Regions from separate parts of the Paenibacillus sp. P3E genome, predicted to be linked through region 2. Evidence: riboswitches for the same ligand, from Rfam matches in the RefSeq annotation. Region 2 holds a riboswitch; the other holds the start of a gene.
What was found. A riboswitch is a leader RNA that binds a small molecule or an ion and turns the genes downstream of it on or off. The one in region 2 is predicted to bind glycine.

Region 1: linked by a shared signal. The riboswitch ahead of gcvT (glycine cleavage system aminomethyltransferase GcvT) and the one ahead of A3842_RS29300 (amino acid permease) in region 2 are both predicted to bind glycine.

The regions. Positions count from the first base shown of each region.
Region 1 is NZ_LVWH01000014.1:96,277-106,187, forward strand. It holds gene A3842_RS03690 (helix-turn-helix transcriptional regulator) at 1-698, shown strand, start outside; gene gcvPB (aminomethyl-transferring glycine dehydrogenase subunit GcvPB) at 785-2,245, opposite strand; gene gcvPA (aminomethyl-transferring glycine dehydrogenase subunit GcvPA) at 2,242-3,594, opposite strand; gene gcvT (glycine cleavage system aminomethyltransferase GcvT) at 3,591-4,715, opposite strand; glycine riboswitch at 4,901-4,996, opposite strand; gene gcvH (glycine cleavage system protein GcvH) at 5,181-5,573, shown strand; gene A3842_RS03715 (flagellar motor protein MotB) at 5,854-6,717, opposite strand; gene A3842_RS03720 (flagellar motor protein) at 6,714-7,499, opposite strand; gene uvrB (excinuclease ABC subunit UvrB) at 7,680-9,671, shown strand; gene A3842_RS31825 (collagen-like domain-containing protein) at 9,763-9,911, shown strand, end outside.
Region 2 is NZ_LVWH01000226.1:6,506-16,416, forward strand. It holds gene A3842_RS29260 (ABC transporter permease) at 1-553, shown strand, start outside; gene msrA (peptide-methionine (S)-S-oxide reductase MsrA) at 585-1,547, shown strand; partial or broken gene A3842_RS32250 (Crp/Fnr family transcriptional regulator) at 1,602-2,168, shown strand; gene A3842_RS29275 (DUF2804 domain-containing protein) at 2,698-3,720, shown strand; partial or broken gene A3842_RS33525 (alpha/beta fold hydrolase) at 3,937-4,107, shown strand; gene A3842_RS29285 (ArsR/SmtB family transcription factor) at 4,201-4,503, shown strand; gene A3842_RS29290 (aldehyde dehydrogenase) at 4,534-5,925, shown strand; gene A3842_RS29295 (DUF1569 domain-containing protein) at 5,959-6,411, shown strand; glycine riboswitch at 6,618-6,698, shown strand; gene A3842_RS29300 (amino acid permease) at 6,829-8,214, shown strand; gene A3842_RS29305 (YdeI/OmpD-associated family protein) at 8,307-8,978, shown strand; gene A3842_RS29310 (SseB family protein) at 9,068-9,911, shown strand, end outside.

The sequences.
Region 1 (9,911 bases), on a different contig from region 2:
CGTTGCAGTCTCCAGTAGTCTCTTGCGTGAAAGAGAACAAAGCGATATATAGTGAAGCGATGGTTTCTTCTATGCGGGAAGAGATGGTGGCGATCAGCCAGTTCATTCCCATTCCTTATGTTGTGTTTCTGGCGGATGAAGAGGGCTGGATTCTCGATCTGATCTGCTCTTCACGAAGCCTTCAGGAGAACATGGACCGTGCAGGTATGAGTGCGGGCATCAATCTCTCCAAACGGTATTCAGGCCTGAATGCGGTCTCACTGGCTATGGAGATGAACCTTATAGGGGTGGTGCGGGGAGAGGAGCATACAGATGCTGCTTTCCAGAGCTGGAATTGTGTATGCGCGCCTTTGATTCTGGACGGGGGTACGCATGGTTATGTGGATATTTCTTTTGATTCCGGTCAGCAGATAGATTTTGCGATTCCGTTCGTGCAGCAATTGGCTGATAATGTGGCGTATAAACGGATGGTGAACAACGCAAGCCTGCAAAAGTTCAGACGGGACACGGTGTTTGGCGAATATAAGCTGACTGCGAGAGAGAAGGAGGTAGCTGCACTATGGCTGGCGGACAAAAGTGCGCTGCATATCTCGAGCGCGCTGGGGATCAGTGAGGGCTCTGTACGGAATGTAGTAAAGAGCATTTATATCAAAATGAATGTAAATGACCGCTCCCATTTTGCCAAAAAGCTTATATGAACGTAAAAAAGCGGCGGCTAATCCGCGAAGCCAGGAATGACTTCGGGATTAGCCGCCTTGCGTTCAGGGTTTGATAGAGCGCAGCTTTAGCCGCAAGAACAATTCAATACCGGCTTGCGCGCAGCCTGGGTCTCATCCAGACGGCTGATCTCCGTAGTATGCGGAGCATTGATTACGATCTCCGGCGTTTCCTGGGCTTCCTTGACGATTTGGATCATCGTCTCGATGAACCCGTCGAGCGTTTCTTTGCTTTCGGTTTCGGTTGGCTCGATCATCATACATTCCTCTACCGTCAGCGGGAAATACACGGTTGGCGGGTGGTAGCCGAAGTCGAGTAGCCGCTTAGCCACATCCAGTGTCCGTACCCCGTACTGCTTAAGGTTTCGGCCGGACATGACAAACTCATGCTTGCAGATACCCGGATAAGGGATTTCAAAATACGGCGCGAGCCGGTGCATCATATAGTTGGCGTTCAGCACGGCATTCTCAGAAACCTCACGCAGGCCGTCCGGCCCGTAGGTACGGATATAGGCATAGGCACGGACCAGGATGCCGAAGTTGCCGTAAAAGGCTTTGACGCGTCCGATGGATTCCGGACCGCCGAAGTTCAGCGAGTAGCTGCTGTCTTCGTTTTGGATCACCGTCGGCTGTGGCAGGAACGGAATCAGCTTCGCCTTCACGCCGACTGGTCCGGCTCCCGGACCACCGCCGCCGTGCGGGGTGCTCATCGTCTTGTGCAGATTCAAATGCACGACGTCGAAGCCCATATCGCCGGGACGGGTAATGCCCATAATCGCATTGGAGTTCGCTCCGTCGTAATAGAGCAGGCCACCCGCTTCGTGTACGATCTGAGCGATTTCAATGATTTGCGTTTCGAACAATCCGAGTGTACTCGGGTTGGTCAGCATCAGGGCTGCGGTATCGCTGCCGACAGCTGCTTTCAGCGCTTCAAGGTCAACCATCCCCTTATCGCCCGATGGGATCGTTATCGTTTCCAGGCCGGCTGCAGAGGCACTGGCCGGATTGGTGCCGTGCGAGGAATCGGGCACGATGACCTTGGAGCGGGTCTCGCCGCGGCTCTCATGGTAGGCGCGGATCATCATCAGGCCGGTCCATTCCCCATGGGCACCGGCGGCTGGCTGCAGAGACACGGCATCCATGCCGGTCAGGGCGGCCAGATCCTTTTGCAGAGTATGCATCAGTTCAAGGGCACCCTGAATGCTCTCTTCCGGCTGGTAAGGGTGAATCTTGGCCAGTCCCGGGAAGCGGGCAACGTCCTCATTGATCTTCGGATTGTATTTCATTGTGCAGGAGCCGAGCGGATAAAAGCCGTTGTCCACGCCGAAGTTGCGGCGGGACAGGGCGGTATAGTGGCGGATGACATCCACTTCCGATACTTCCGGCAAGACTACCGGCTCGCTTCTCAGCAGTCCGGCGGGAATCAGGGCATCGATGCTCTCTTCCTGCGGAACATCACACACGGGCAGGGAATAGGCCGTGCGGCCGGGACGGCTAAGCTCAAAGATCAGACTTTGTTCCGGTTTCATATACAGCCCTCCAGTGCCACTTTGAATTGGTCAATTTCCGTTTTGCTTCTTTTCTCGGTGACAGCGACCAGCATATGTCCGTTCAATTCAGGATAGTCCCGGCCCAGATCATAGCCGCCGAGGTAGCCTTCCTTCAATAGCCTGGAATTGATCTCGCTGACGCTGGAGCCTTCTGGCAGTTTCAGAACAAATTCATTGAAGAACGGTGCCGTGAACGCTGAGGCTGCGCCCGTTAATTCGCCCAGCTTGGTGGCTGCATAATGGCTCTTGCGGATGTTGAGCTCCCCAACCTCGCGCATGCCTTCTTTGCCCATGACGGACAGGTAGACGGAAGCGCACAGTGCGAGCAGCGCCTGGTTGGAGCAGATGTTGGAAGTGGCCTTTTCGCGGCGGATATGCTGCTCGCGTGCCTGCAGTGTCAGCACGAAACCGCGTTTGCCGTTACGGTCAACGGTCTGGCCGACGATCCGGCCCGGCATGCGGCGCATGAGGGGTTCGGCTACGGCGAAGAAGCCGCAGGTAGGACCACCAAGTGAAGCGGGAATGCCGAGCGGCTGGGCGTCACCGACAACAATGTCTGCGCCAAGCTTGCCCGGCGTTTCGAGAATGCCTAGCGCCAGCGGATTGGCACTGACCACGAGCAGGCCTTTCACGGCATGGATCAGCGGCTCCATCGCACCAAGGTCCTCAATGGCGCCGAAGAAGTTCGGCGACTGTACCAGCACGGCTGCTGTGTCGCCGTCAATTGCGGCGGCTAGCTTGGCCTGATCCGTTACTCCGTTTGTGTAGTCAATCTCCACAACATCCAGGCCCCATGCACCCGCTGAGGTACGCAGTACCTGACGTGCTTCGGGATGGACGGTGCGGGAGACGATCAGCTTTTTGCGTTTTGTCGCACCGGCGGCAAGCACCGCAGCTTCCGAGAAGGCGGTCGCGCCGTCGTACATACTGGCATTCGCTACTTTCATGCCGGTCAGCTCGCAGATATAGGACTGGAATTCGAAGATCGCCTGCAGCTCACCTTGGCTGATCTCCGGCTGGTAAGGGGTATAGGCGGTATAAAACTCCGAGCGGGAAATCACATGGTTAATGACAACAGGGATATGATGGTCATAGAGCCCAGCACCGAGGAAGCTGGCGTGAGTGTCGAAGCTGGCATTTTTGTCGGACAGCTCCTTCATATGGCGCAGTAGCGCGTATTCATCAAGTGCTTCTGACATCGGCATCGTTCCCTGATAACGGACAGCCTGCGGGATGTCGGCGAACAGCTCCTCCACGGACTGAATCCCGACAGCCTCCATCATCTCCTTGCGGTCTTGCTCGGTCATCGGCAGATAACGGTGCTTCATTGCGGCTTCACTCCTTGGCTCTTTTTATAGAATGGCGCTTTGACCACGGCTGCCTTAAGCTGTTTGCCGCGGATCTCCACGTATAACTCTGTTCCAAGCTCCGCATAGGCGGCGTCTAGCAGGGCCAGACCCAAATTGCGTTTTAGCGTTGGCGACTGTGTGCCTGTCGTGACCTCACCGATCTTCACACCATCCGCATAGACCGGATAATGCGAGCGCGGAATCCCGCGGTCAATCATTTCCAGGCCCACGAGGCGGCGGGGAAGTCCGGCTTCCTTCTGCTTCACCAGTGCGTCCTTGCCGATGAAGCTGGCTTTGTCCAGCTTCACAAAGAACTGGACTCCCGCTTCCAGCGGTGTAATGTCCGCCGACAGCTCTTGGCCGTACAGCGGTAGCTTCGCTTCGAAACGAAGCGTATCGCGTGCACCGAGTCCGGCGGGAGTCAGACCGTGCGGAGCGCCTGCCGCAAGCAGGCCGTTCCACAGCACAGCTGCCGTATCCAGTGGCGCGTACAGTTCAAAACCGTCCTCACCGGTATATCCGGTCCGGGAGAGCAGAACCTCTACGCCGCAGACTACAGCGCGCTCGATGAAATGAAACGGTGCAAGCTCCGTAATGGGCGCTGAGGTTACTTCGGCCAGAATCGTCTCAGCCAGAGGGCCTTGCAACGCAAGCAGCAGCGTTTCATCGGAGACATTGTTTAGCGTCACACCGCTGAATTCATCTGTGAGATGCTCCTGCAGCCACTGGAAGTCCTTGTCGATATTGGAGGCATTGACGACCAGCATGTAACGCTCTTCGGCCAGTCGGTAGACCAGAAGATCATCGACTACCCCACCGCTTGGGTAGAGCATCAGGGTGTACTGCGCACCGCCATCCTGAAGACGGCTGACATCATTGGTGGTCATCCGCTGCAGAAAGGCTTCCGAGCCGTTGCCGCTGACCATGAATTCGCCCATATGCGATACATCGAACAGTCCGGCCTGCCGGCGTACAGCCTCATGCTCCTTCACGATTCCCGTGAATTGCACCGGCAGCTCCCAGCCGCCGAAATCAATACATCTGGACTCCGCATAGGCGGAGTAGAGGTCGTAAAAAGGTGTTCTTTTCAAAGCATCCATCGGCTCACTCCCTTGTCTGATTACATGCGAAAAAGGACAGGCAAAAGACAAATATGCACAACCCGCATATAAGCCTTTCGCTCTGTCCTTTGTACCTGAGAGTTACCCTGCTGACCAGCGCGCAGGTTTCCCCGTTGGTGATCCGAATCCCTGCCGGGCAGGTTTCAGATAGCTCTCCAGAGATGCGTCCGGCAAAGGTCCTTTTGCCTGAGAGATTCACCCTCCCGGGCTTACTCCTTCGGCGCTGTCTTCTCAGAGACAGTCTCTCCCTATGCCATCATTCGCAAACCGTATTGTTTTCTACTGACTCCATTAAAGCGGGTATACAACTCCGATGTCAACAAAAAAACGTCAAAAAGATGACAAATTTTATTTTCCTGTCAGTTATATTGACATTGAGCAGCGCAATAACTTAGTCTATAACTAATTTTATAACTCCAAATGTGGAAAAGAGGCGGCTTAAGAATGAGTGAAGTGCTAGACAACCTGTTGTACAGCGAAGAGCATGAATGGGCGCAGCAGGGTGAAGGGCGCACAGTACGTGTCGGAATTACGGACCATGCCCAGCATCTGCTTGGCGATATCGTATTCGTGGAGTTTCCTGAAGTGGGTGCGGCCCTCTCGGCTGGCGACAGTGTAGGCAGCATCGAATCCGTCAAGACGGTATCTGAGCTCTATTCTCCGGTATCGGGAACAGTGACCAGAATCAACGATGCACTCGAAGCCAGCCCGGAGCTGATTAACGATCAGCCTTACAGCGGCGGATGGATTTTTGAACTGGAAATCACCGGGGAGTTTGCCGAAGTCGCGTCTGGACTCCTGGATGCAGCGGCTTATGGCAAGTTGATTGAAGAATAGAATAACCTACGGACACTAATTTCCGGCATATAAAATAAAGACAGGCCTTCACATCGCATTTCGTGTTACTAATGTGTGAGGTCTGTCTTTTTTGTGATTTTTAATGTGTACTTATACATTGGAATCCGTCTTTAATTAGGGAATTCGAATAGCCCGGGGGACAACTGCGGTGCGATGTTCCAAAACACAGGATGTAGAGCGACCGCATTACCCGCGAACACTATGCACAGCAGGGCGAAATGTTAACGTGTACGCGGCCGTATGGCAGGCCTTAGTAAGGCTACTCCTTTTCCTGGAGCTGCCGAAGTACCGTAATCTCCACGCGCCGGTTTTTCTGCCGTCCTTCTGGAGTAGAATTGCTCACAGCAGGACGGGTATCTGCATATCCGGCATATTGAAACGTATCCGGGTTCAATCCCTCTTTATCCAAAAAGAAGCGCAGCACCGAGAGGGCACGGGCGCCGGATAATTCCCAGTTGTCGTTATAACGGGAACCGGCAGACACCGGCATATTATCAGTATGGCCTTCGATACTGATTGTTGCTCCAATGCCGCGGAATAGTCCTGACAGCTGACGCAGCGCAGGGAGGGCGGGCGCTTTGAGCTCGGCTCTGCCTACATCGAACAGGTAACGGTCACTGAGTGTAATGGCAATACCTTGCGGTTTATCCGCCACAAAAATCTGGTCACCCAGATGGTTGTCTTGGACATACTGGGTGATGACGCCCATGAGCGCAGCCAGTTTGGCTTCTTGCTCGCGGAAGGCCTGCTCACGCGCCGAAGGCTCCGGGTCGGCAGGGGGCGGACTGGCCGTCGGGCCGGTAGCCGCATTCTTTTGCTCCTGGCCTGTATCCGCGCTGTCTCCGTTCCCCCCGTTCTTCCCATTCCCCGTTCCTGCGGATTGCAGCCCTTTTTGACCCTCCAGAACACCATTTCCACCATCTAATACCGGATTTCCGCTTTTAAAAGTGTCCGATAAAGAGCTCGTGACGATGTTGAATTTATGTGTATCCAAACTGCTCATGGCAAACAAAATCACGAAGAAAATAAGCAGCAGTGTAATCAGATCCGCATAGGTGATCATCCACCGGTCGCGGTTCTCCCGTCCATCTGTGCGAGGCTTTCTGCGGTTTCTCTGTCTCATGAGGGACCTCTGGTAATATCGCTGCCGTGTTCCTTGGCGGAACGGTTCAAGAAGGAACGGAGCTTTTTACGCACAAGCTGGGGATGATCCCCGTTCTGCAGGGCAAGAATGCCTACCATAAGCATTTCCATAGTACCCAGCTCACTTTGGCTGCGGGATTTGATCTTGGAGGCAATGGGTAAAAATATTAGATTAGCGCTGGCCACACCGTATAGAGTCGCTGTAAAAGCAACTGCGATGGAAGCTCCCAAGTTAGAAGGATCGGTTAGACTGCTGAGCACGCGGATCAGACCCATAACCGTACCGATGATGCCCATGGTGGGCGCATAGCCGCCTGCGGCTTCAAAGATTTTGGCATAGCCTTCGTATTTGAGCTCTTTAGCATCCATCTCCAGCTCCAGAATCTGCCGGACCTGCTCGGGGTCTGTTCCGTCAACAATGAGCATGAGTCCTTCACTGGTAAAGGGGTCGGGATGCTCTTCGGCTCTTTTCTCCAGGGCCAGCACACCGCCGCGTCTTGTGATTGTAGCCATGGAGATCAGCTCTTCTGCCTGTTCTTCCATGGTGTCCGAATGTTTGCCAAAAGCTACCCGCACCGCCGCTGGGACGCAGCGCAGTCTGGAGGCCGGGAAGCTGATCAGCACGGCGGCAAGCGTGCCTCCGAATACAATGAGTGCAGCATTTAACTGCAGCAGGCCGGACAGGCTTCCGCCTTCCCAGAAAAAGCCGCCGATGAGTGCTGCTAGACCAGCCAGCAAGCCAATAATTGAAGTAATATCCATGAGTTCAAGCTCCTTAAATTTCTATATATTATGGTTTGCATGAATCTGGGCAACACTGTATAATAAACGGGAACAAGTATTCTTATCTTCCATATATTTCAGATCGTATGGAGAGAGAATCATCAGGGCCACAATTATAATATATTCATATATTTTAGACGATAGAGGGGAGACGGGCAAATGAATGATATTGTCGTCAGTACGCAGACTTTTCAGTTGGAGTCCGAGTACACACCCCAGGGCGATCAGCCTCATGCCATACAAGAGTTAGTGGACGGCATCCGGCAGGGCAAGAAGCACCAGACGCTGCTGGGAGCGACCGGTACAGGGAAGACCTTTACCATCGCACAAATGATTTCCAAGCTGAACCGGCCCACGCTGGTTATTGCGCACAACAAGACGCTGGCTGCCCAGCTTGCGAGTGAGTTCAAGGAGTTTTTTCCAAGTAATTCGGTAGACTACTTCGTCAGTTACTACGATTATTACCAGCCAGAGGCGTACATTCCCTCCTCCGACACCTATATCGAGAAAGATTCCAGCATAAATGAAGAAATTGATAAGCTGCGCCACTCTGCGACCAGTTCTTTGTTCGAACGGCGTGACGTCATTATTGTGGCCAGTGTTTCCTGTATTTACGGCCTCGGTTCCCCTCAGGAATACGGAAGCCTGCTGCTGTCGCTGCGTGTGGGTATGGAGAAGCCGCGGAATCAGATTCTGAGCCGGCTCGTGGATATCCAGTACCAACGCAACGACATTAACTTTGTGCGGGGCACTTTTCGCGTGCGCGGTGATGTGGTGGAGATCTTCCCGGCCTCACAGGGTGAGCATGCCATCCGTGTAGAACTGTTCGGCGATGAGGTGGAACGGATTACTGAAATTGATGTGTTGACCGGAGAATTAATCGGAGAACGCGACCATGTGGCTATTTTCCCGGCATCCCACTTTGTCACCCAGGAAGAAACCATGCGTGTGGCTCTGGTCAATATTGAGCGTGAGCTGGAAGAACGGCTGGCTGTGCTCCGGGATGCAGGTAAACTGCTGGAGGCCCAGCGTCTGGAGCAGAGGACCCGTTACGATATCGAGATGATGAAGGAAGTCGGCTTCTGTTCCGGGATCGAGAACTATTCCGGACCGCTCACCTTCCGGGAGCCGGGAGCAACCCCTTATACACTTATGGATTATTTTCCTGACGATATGCTGATTGTAATCGACGAGTCCCATGCGACATTGCCGCAGATTCGGGCGATGTACAACGGTGACCGCGCGCGCAAGACAGTTCTCGTGGAGCATGGCTTTCGCCTGCCATCCGCGCTGGACAACCGGCCGCTGCAGTTCGAAGAATTCGAAGACAAGGTGAATCAGATTGTATATGTATCCGCCACACCAGGCCCTTATGAAATTGAACATTGCGAGACGATGATTCAGCAGATTATCCGGCCTACGGGTCTTTTGGACCCGATTATCGAGGTTCGTCCGACAGAGGGGCAGATTGATGATCTGATCAGTGAAATCCGTGACCGGGTGGAACGTGACGAGCGTGTACTGGTTACGACTCTGACCAAGAAAATGTCCGAGGACCTGACTGATTATTTCAAGGAAATCGGCATTAAGGTCCGCTACATGCACTCTGACATTAAGACGCTGGAGCGTATGGCGATTCTGCGTGATCTCCGGTTAGGCGCCTTCCATGTTCTCGTGGGGATCAATCTATTGCGGGAAGGCCTGGATTTGCCGGAGGTATCCCTCGTTGCGATTCTTGATGCCGACAAGGAGGGTTTCCTGCGTTCCGAGCGTTCACTCATTCAGACCATCGGCCGTGCGGCCCGTAACTCCAATGGCCGTGTAATCATGTACGGTGACCGTATCACAGACTCGATGGAAAAGGCTATGTTCGAAACCCAGCGCCGCCGGGAAACGCAGATTGCCTACAACGAAAAGCATGGAATCACACCCACAACGATCAACAAGAAAGTGCGCGAAATTATCGAGGCCACTAAGGTTGCTGAGTCCAAGGCCGAGTATCTCACCGGCGTGGGCGGCAAGATGAGCAAGAAGGATCGCCAAAGTCTGCTTCAGCGTCTGGAGGCCGAGATGAAGGATGCCGCCAAGAACCTGCAATTTGAGCGTGCCGCAGAGCTGCGCGACGCTCTGCTGGAGCTTCGGGCAGAGTGAGGTAGTGACTTATGCAAACTTGTTTTGCACAGTAAAGTACAGGAACGGCGCTGCATATGGCCGTTCCTTTTGGATAAATTGCTCTAGGCCCTTGCGCATCCCGAAGGGACAGCCTGCAGTTCGCAGTGTGCGCATCCCGAAGGGACAGCCTGCAGTTTGCAGTGTGCGCATCCCGAAGGGACAGCCTGCAGTTCGCAGTTTGCGTATCCCGAAGGGACAGCCTGCAGTTCGCAGTCTGCG
Region 2 (9,911 bases):
ACAGAATATTATCGCTTTGGGGCAGAGCAGACAGGGGTATATTCTAGGGAAATATCTGCTAGGGGTGGTGGTCATTCTGTGGTGGCTGCTTCAATTTTTTGGATTATTTCTAATCGTGTATCTGTCTGCGGCGCTGATTACCGGCTCACCCGTCGGTCATGAGACAACCGCTGAGGATATTAGTACCGCTATGCGGGCTGTCGGGTTAAACATCCTGTATCTGGCAGCTTATTCCGCTGTTGTGATGATGCTGGGAGTGATGATACGAAAAGCGGCTTCCGCCATAGTAGCAACTCTTTTCTTCGTGTTCGGAAATTTTCTGCTTACGGGTTACCTTCAGGGAACGTCTTCGGCATTCCTTCGGCTACTGTCCGATCATGCTCTAATGACGCAGATTATGAAATTCTCCGGGATGTATGTAGAGAACTCACAAGTCATTCTCTTGACGGGTACAAGTGATTACGTTCGTGCGGTGCTGATTCCGGTCATTGTGATCATTGTTTGTCTAACAACCGCACTGCTGTCTTTGGAAAAAAGAGATATTCATATATAATAGGGGAAATTCGCGAAAGAAGGTGTGCCGGTTGAACGATAAGAATGGAACGGAGCTTGCCACCTTTGCGGGCGGCTGCTTTTGGTGTATGGTCAAGCCCTTTGACGAGCTGCCGGGCATAGTCTCACTGGTATCCGGGTATACGGGCGGTCACACGGTTAATCCGACTTATGAGGAAGTGGGTACGGAAACGACGGGGCATGTGGAGGCTGTGCAGATTACATTTGAGCCGGCGGTGTTCCCATATGAGCGGCTGCTGGACATTTATTGGCAGCTGATTGATCCGACAGATAAGGGCGGGCAATTCATGGACCGGGGATATTCCTACCGGACGGCGATCTTTGTGCATAATGATGAGCAGCGGAAAAAGGCGGAGGCGTCCAGGACAGCGCTCCAGGCGAGTAAAAGATTCAAGGACCCGATTGTGACGGAGATTCTTCCCGCTGCTCCATTTTACACGGCTGAGGCTATGCATCAGAATTATTATAAAACCCATCCCTTGGATTATAAGCTCTATTTGAAGGGCTCGGGCCGGGACGAATTCCTGGAGCAGCACTGGAACAGCCGTGAGGATCAAAAACGCCTGAAGAGCCAGCTCACCCGGCTGCAATATGAGGTCACGCAGCATAAGGTGATAGAGCCGCCGTATGAGAATGAGTATTGGAACGAATTCCGTGACGGCGTTTATGTGGATGTGATCAGCGGCGACCCGCTGTTTAGCTCGGCAGACAAATTCGATTCCGCCACCGGCTGGGCCAGCTTCACTGGTCCGATTGCCGAAGGGCTGATTCGGCGTGAAGCTGACTATAGCGGAGGAGAGGTCCGGACGGCACTGCGCAGCAGGCTGAGCGGAGCCTATCTGGGTCATTTGTTCTTCGATGGGCCGGAGCCGGCGAAGCAGCACTACCGGGTTAACTCTGCCGCGCTCCGGTTCATCCCGAAGGAAGAGCTGGAGGCGAATGGTCTGGAGCGGTATCTGGAGCTGTTAAGCTGACCGCAGTAATTAACGCAAGGGTGATTAGTGATAAAAAGAGGGGACGGCTGGAATATGAAGCATCTTTTACTCCAATATATGACCCGGCTGACTTCTTTAAGTAATGAAGAGCAGCAAGCGATTCTGGACGAAATCCTTGTCGAGGAATACAGCAAGGGAACCGTTCTGCTGAGGCAGGGAGAGGTTCCCGGCTATTGCTATTTTGTCCTGAAGGGATGCGTGCGGCAGCATGCAGTTGACGTTATGGGCCGGGACATTACCTCCAACTTCTATACAGAGGAGCAGGCAATCTCCATCTTCAATGCGCATAAGCCGGATAAAACGTCGGAGTACACCCTGACCTGTCTGGAGGACTGTACATTAGTTGTCGGCCCGCTGGACACTGAGAAGGCGATGTACACCAAACATACACAGCTCGAGACTATGACCCGTCAGATGATTGAACAGAGTTTCGGTCAGATGCAGGAGGAATTCGCCGCTTTTATTGCCTCTTCTCCCGAAGAACGCCTGAAGGCTCTCCTTCACAAAAGACCCGCACTGATCAGCCGTGTCCCCCAGCATCAGCTGGCGAGTTATCTCGGAATAACGCCGGAATCACTGAGCCGGATCAAGAAGCGGATTCACCGCGAACCCGCGTTTCCAGCGCTGTGTATTGTAGCTGACTGGAATAAAAAGTTTCCAACAATGGAGAGCATTCCTGATGCATATGAGCTATGGGAAGTTCAATTGGGGAGAGTGTTTTTTGAATCCATTCATGAATATGATGTATTTGACCATATTGGCCAATTCGATAAAAATGTTTTGATTTTTCATGGGGATCAGGATGATATTGTGTCACTTGAATATGGGAAGAAGGCATCAATGATATATCCTCATGCTAGAATTGAAGTATTTCCTGGAGAAGGCCACGGTTTTTCAGAAGCTGGTAATCAAAGAGTTGCTGAGATGACATATGAATTTATAAAAGCAAATATCTAATCTCTAAATGAAATAGATATCCCGGGTCTCTGTCTAGGTCTGGGCCGCCTTTCCTGAACGATCTTACCGCGTGAAAGACAAGCGTAATTCATAGTCTGCAAACGCTATCATTAGTTAGAGGCGCTTATGAGCGTATCATGGTTTGGCAACTCAAGTCTGGAGGGGTTTACTTATGCAAAATCGAATTCATACGCCCGGTCCTGTGCTTGGCAGCGACGGCGTTTTGCTGCAGCGCGGTTACTCGACCCAAGCCGTGCTTACCTTCAATCGGGACGCAATCAAGGCACCACCCTGGCGAGTGAAGGAATGGGACTTCTATCAAGTGTCGAACGATCAGTATGGCTTGCAGATGACTATAGGGCATGTCTCCTACGCCGGCGATGTATCCGTGAAGCTCTTCGAGTTTGAGACCGGTAAACGGTACGATATATCGAACATGCTTATATTGCCATTCGGGCGTTTGAATATGCCGGCAACGGCCGAGCAAGGCGATCTGACGTATCAGAAAAAAGGCTTCCTCATGCAGTTTCAAGTGGTGGACGGAGAGCGCCGGCTTATTTGCAAGTCCGCTGGCAACGGCAAGCAGTTACCGATCGACATCGATATTCGGCTAATCCAGCCTGATTCTACCTCGATTGTGATGGCAACGCCATTTGATGAGGATAGTCGTTTTTTCTATTACAATCATAAAATCAATTGTATGCCTGCTAACGGTTTTGCCCGGATAGGGGAGCAGGAATATAGCTTCGAAGCCGATACCGCTTTCGGGCTTCTCGATTGGGGCCGGGGGGTATGGCCGTTCAGCCACGAGTGGTTCTGGGGAAGCGGCAGCGGTTATGCCTTCGGCAAACGGTTCGGCTTTAACATCGGCTATGGCTTCGGTAACACATCTGCCGCCACGGAGAACATCTTGTTCTATGACGGCAAAGCGCATAAGATTGGCCAAGTTCACTTCGATCTGCAAGGAGGCGGTGGTTACATGGCCAGGAAAACCTTCATCAGCGAAGATGGGCGATTCGAAATGGAGTTCAAGCCGATCTATGATCGGTACACGGAAATGAAACTGAAAATTGTCGATACGCATTGCCACCAGATTTTCGGGAAGTTTAACGGGAAGGCCGTTTTAGACGACGGTACGGTGATCGAGGTTAAGGATCTCGTGGCCTTTGCGGAACATGCGGTCAACCGGTGGTAAAGGGACTTAACGCAATCGGCTTGCGCAGTTTCATATTCCCAGGTTATATATCCGCTTCGGCCATTTGATCCGCAACGTAGCTAGATTGAGAAGTGAGAGGCTAAAGATCCACTTTTTGGGGGGCGTTTACAGTAAGACTATTAATTGTCATATTCTCAGCGTTAAAAAATATTAACTATATTTTCCACTGAAAGGGGGAGCAAAGAATACGGTGTCCGTTTATACAATCGCGATATTGCGGCTTTTGCTTCGCCGAAAGGCACGCTTGATTGTATCTCGGCATTTAGCTATACCGATTTCCGTGTGGACCTTGAGAAAATTTACTTGCCAATGCTTATTCTCCATGGTGACGCCGATGCGATCGTTCCTGTCGAGATCAGTAGCCGCACTTGATTATTAAACAAGAAAAGTATAGTATGAGTCTATACTATTGGTTTAAATGTTTAAACATTTAAACTGAGCAAACGGGGAGGCACCAGCATGGGAAAGCAGGCATTGCAGATTTTTCGCGAAAGCCTTCCAATTCTTCAAGTATTAAGCGATCCGCACCGTCAGGATATTCTGCTCCATCTATCGGAGGATGGCAGAATGACGGTCAATGAAATTACCGATAAGTTGCCCTTGTCGCGGCCGGCAGTTTCCCATCATCTGAAATTGCTCAAAAATGCGGGAGTCATCAAAGTCGAGCAAGTGGGGACCCAGCGATATTATGAGTTGTCCATGCAGGAATCGGTGGACCTGTTAAGAAGGCTTCTAGCTGCCTTAGAGCGGGATTGTCTCTAGACCTATTTCATAGAAAGAGGAGCAGGAAATATGAAGCAGTGGAACTCAGAGCAGGTCAATGAAATCCTGCAGGAGCATCGCCAGAAATTCCATAGCGGTTATACACGAAGCGTGGAGTTTCGTCTGGAGCAGCTGGGGAAGCTGTCGGATGCGATCAAACGGAACGAGCAGCTGTTACTGGCGGCATTATATCAGGACCTGCACAAAAGTGAATTTGAGGCTTATTCGACAGAGATTGGTTATACGCTGGACAGCATCCGCTACATGAGCAAGCACTTGAAGCGGTGGATGAAGCCGCAAAGGGTAAGAACTCCCTTCTATCTTGCTGTATCTAAGAGTTACCAGTATAGAGAGCCCTACGGAACTGTTCTTATCATCGGACCCTATAATTATCCGTTCCAGCTGCTGATTGAACCGCTGATCGGAGCCATTGCGGCAGGGAACAGCGCGGTCTTAAAACCCTCCGAGAATACTCCAGCAGTTACTGCTGCCGTTAAGAAGCTGATCAGTGAAACTTTTGATGAGACGTATATTAGAGTGATTGAAGGGGAGAAGGAGACCACCTCGGCGCTGATTCACGCTCCCTTTGACTACATCTTTTTTACAGGAAGCGTACCGGTCGGCAAGATCGTCATGAAAGCTGCTGCAGATCACCTTGTGCCCGTTACGCTTGAGCTTGGGGGCAAAAGTCCGGCTATCGTTGAGCGGACTGCGAACCTCGACGTTGCGGCCAAACGGATTATTTGGGGGAAGATGATGAACGCGGGACAGACATGCATTGCCCCGGACTATGTACTTGCCCATGAAGAGATTAGGGAAGAATTGATTGTCCGGATGAAGACGGTGGTGGCAGGCTTCTTCGGACCGGACGCCAGAGTAAGTCCGGATTATGGCCGAATCGTCAATGAACGCCAATTTGACCGCTTGGCCGCAATTCTGGAAGCGGAGCCGAATAGCGTGCTGTCGGGCGGGAAAACAATCAGAGATGAGCTCTACATCGAGCCAACGCTGCTTGCCGCAACCTCTTGGTCGGACCCTGCGATGCAGGATGAACTCTTTGGGCCGATTTTGCCCATTATGGGCTTCCGTCAAGTGGAGGAGGCGATTGAAATGGTGAACGCCCGTCCCAAACCGTTGGCACTGTACTTGTTCACCGAACAACGGCAGGTGGAGGAGAAAGTACTCTCACGCGTCTCCTTCGGCGGTGGGTGTGTGAATGATACGATCAGCCATGTTGCCAATCACCACCTGCCATTTGGGGGAGTAGGAAACGCCGGGATTGGTGCGTATCACGGGAAATACAGCTTTGAGCTGTTCTCCCATACCAAAAGCGTATTGACCAAGAGCACAAAGCTGGATATCCCTTTCTTATTTCCGCCTTATGGCGACAAGGTCAAGTGGGTCAGAAAGATTATGCGTTAATACATGAGGAACCACGATAAGGGGGAGAAAAAGATGAATAATGTGCAATTTGCATCACTGGATGATGTGAAGAAAGAACTGCTGATCATGGTGGGGTATGACGTTATCCCAACCAAACAATGGCCGCTCTATGAGATTCTTGCCCATTGCGCCCAGACCATCGAATATTCTATGACAGGTTATCCGCAGCTGAAGCCCAGGATTGTGAGAAAAACCATCGGCCGCATCGTGATCCGGAAATTTTTGAAGCAGGGCCATATGAAGCATGATTTAACGGCACATGTACCAGGTGCGGCGAAGCTTGAAAAGCAGGGAACTGTCAAAGAGGGAATCGGACTTCTGCTCAGGGCAATTGATGCCTTTCAAGCCTACGAGGGGAAGTTAGCTCCCCACCTGATCTTCGGAGATCTAAGCAAGGAGGAGTATGACCGGTATTTCACCATGCACGTTACGGATCATTTCTCCGAGGTGCAGTTCGCAAGCTAAGCCAATGACTAGAAGGCAATCACCTGACAGAGGAGCAGCGTTGTTTATATTAAAGAGATGCCGAAGAGATATGGAAGTAATTGGCTTGAGACTTTTATCACTGATCTGATACTCCCATTGCAAGTAATATGTTAGAATATCAGAAACGCATGGTACATTAACTTCATAATTCGCAAGCTATGATTGCTATGGATCACACTATAGCAGGAGCAGCTTCTGGAGAGACCACGGGAATTCCGTGGCGCCGAAGGGTTCACAATCTCAGGCAAAAGGACAGAAGAGTACGGAATGTATTTGTCATGCTGACAGCAGCAGGACAGGTATTTTTTCATATTCTTATAACCCGGGAGATTGGATGACATCCAGTCTCTTTTTTTATTGGCATCAATGTATTGTATTCATAAGGGGGAACTAGGAATGGCGCAAACAGAATTAAAAAGAGAGCTGGCCAACCGGCATGTTCAACTGATTGCCATCGGAGGCACTATTGGTACAGGATTATTCCTGGGATCGGGCAAGGCGATTCAGCAGGCGGGGCCCTCCATCATGATTACCTATCTAATCGTGGGCATCGCTGTGTTTTTCGTGATGAGAGCGCTGGGAGAGCTTCTGTTGTCTAACGCGGGATACCAGTCATTTACAGATATTGCCGAAGACTATCTTGGCCCCCGGGTGGCATTCATCACGGGTTGGACCTATTGGTTCTGCTGGGTCATGACGGCTATGGCTGATGTGATTGCAGTAGGCGTATATGTGCAGTATTGGTTTAATATTCCGCATTGGGTGCCTGCTGTCGTCTGCCTGATCATTTTGTTAGGACTTAATTTACTGACTGTCAAAAACTTCGGTGAACTTGAATTCTGGTTTGCTCTAATCAAAGTCATCACGATTCTTGCTTTAATCGGCATAGGTGTCATCTTCCTGATTATGGGGCTCAAAACGGATGCAGGATCGGTAACGGTCCGGAATCTTTGGGAACACGGAGGCGTGTTTCCGAACGGTGTAAAAGGCTTTTTATTTTCCTTCCAAATGGTTGTATTTGCTTATGTTGGTGTGGAATTAGTGGGGGTATCGGCAGCGGAAACAGCAGATCCGGAGAAAAACATCCCATCAGCGATCAACAAAATACCTCTGCGGATTCTCTTCTTCTACGTTGGCGCATTGTTCGTCCTGCTATGCATTAATCCATGGACGGAACTCAGTCCGGCAGAAAGTCCTTTTGTGAAAACCTTTAGTCTAGTAGGGATTCCAATCGCCGCAGGGATTATCAATTTCGTCGTATTAACTTCAGCCGCTTCTGCATGCAACAGCGGGATGTTCTCGACAAGCCGGATTCTTTATAATTTGAGCCGGAAGAATCAGGCCTCTGTTCATTTTGCCAAACTGAATAAAAATCATGTACCCGGGAACTCGTTATTCATTTCTACGCTGGTCATATCTGCCGGTGCTCTACTGAGCAAGCTCATTCCGGAGCAGGCCTTTGGAATCGTAACCACCATAAGTGCCATTTGTTTTATCTGGGTGTGGGGTGTTGTTCTCGTATGTCACATCAAATATAAGAAGACCCGGCCAGACTTACATTTGAAATCCAAATTCAAAGCACCGTTAACGCCGGCGGTTAATGTTGTTGTCCTCGCTTTGTTTGCTGCGATACTCATTATAATGCTGATCGCTAGAGAAACACGTCCGGCATTATTGTTTACGCCTCTATGGTTCATTCTGTTATATGTTCTGTATTCGGTGAATAGCAGGAAGAGGGAGCAGAGCAATAAAATAATCAGTGCAAAACCGACAATCCATTAAGTCAAAGCAGCCCTCAATCCCACAATTCGGTGGTTTTGGGGGCTGCTTTGATTTATTATGGGGAACAGATAACCATTAACGGAGGTCCTTACATGTCTAAAACAATCGCAGACAAATTAAACTTACACAAATTCAAAAAGGTTGCCATATTGAACAGGCCCGAAGATGAGGATAGTCTATCGGGGTTAATAGCTTATGATACTGAGCTGACGGACAACTGTTATGATCTCATTTTTGCTTATGTGCTTAATATGGAAGCGCTGCAGGATCTCATCAATAAAGTGATTGATCATAACTATTTAGATAAGGGCGGCTATTTGTACGCTGCTTACCCCAAAAAGGGAAATAAGGTCTATTCCACCTATATTCATAGGGACAGCCTGTTTGAAGGGGTGGGAGCGGATGAGGACGGATATATTGGGGCAAGCAGCCTGAAGTTTGCACGTATGGTGGGGCTAAACGACGTGTTTACCGTTGTTGGTTTCAAAGAGGAGACACGGAAGAAGAATGAGGCGTCCTCCAAGCCAAGTCAGCGGGTGGATGATTATACATCTATGATTCCTGCTGTGGAAAATGACTTGCAGGATAGTCCGGAGGCGCTGAAGTTGTACCAATCGCTTACTCCCGGTTACCGGAAGGATTGGGCCCGTTATGTATATAGTGCTGTACAAGAAGGGACTAGAGCAAAGCGAAGAGCAGAAATGAAGAAGATTCTAGGTGAAGGTTATAAGAGTATCGACATTTACCGGAGAGAAAAGCCGTAAGGAAGGAAGGCTTAAAATGATTACCTGAGGATGGCAGGCGGGGAGCAAAGTATAAAAAGACTAGCCCTTGATAGAATGGAGACTTGGCGATGAGCGAGGAACAGAAAGATAAAGCAGCAGGAGAAGTTCTATTTATTTCTCCAATGACAATGGAAGCAAGCAGCGGACTTACGATTCAGGATCTGATCTCTATGATTCAATCTGCTCGGTATTCTAAGGAAAGCGGAGCTTTTGAGACGGGGCACTTTGATGCCAAGACGCTCTTAGACTCATTGAAACGAACCATCTTAAATGCCGAAGCGTTGTATATGGCGTACGATGTCCATACGAATTATCCATACATCGATGGTAATGACCAGGTATGGGTGTTCTCTGAGGAAGCATTCTCAGCGAATGCGGCGGATTATTACTTGCAGCAGCTCATTGAGCTGGAAATGAGAAAGATCAGCCGGGAGGGGCTCCGCAGGATGCTCGCTGAGCTTCATCTCCTTGGCATCCGCAACCTTCTCATTGATAACGGGCAACATACGATCGTGATCAGCAGAGACGATCTATTGCCGCCGCCCGATTGGAGCGGAACGCCGGAGATCAATATTCCTCTAAGCAATCCGGAGCTGCAGCATGCGATGCTTTGTTTTTTTCAGGCGATGTATTCCCGGCAGCAGTATGAAGGCAAGAATCAGTATCTTCAAGCGGCAGAAGCCCGGATGCTGGATGAACTCGTTCAGGCAAAGTTTTTGGTGCCGATGCAGCTTACGGAAGAACCGTCACCCCCTGATGAACAGGGCATGAAGACGTTGAAGCAAGGAACGTACATTCAATTTGCATCCCTTGGCGTGGAGGGGGAAGAACCTTGGCTGCCGGTGTTCACAGATTGGCTTGAGTTTGAAAAAGGTTACGATAAAACGGTATGGGGCGGCAATGTCGCTACCT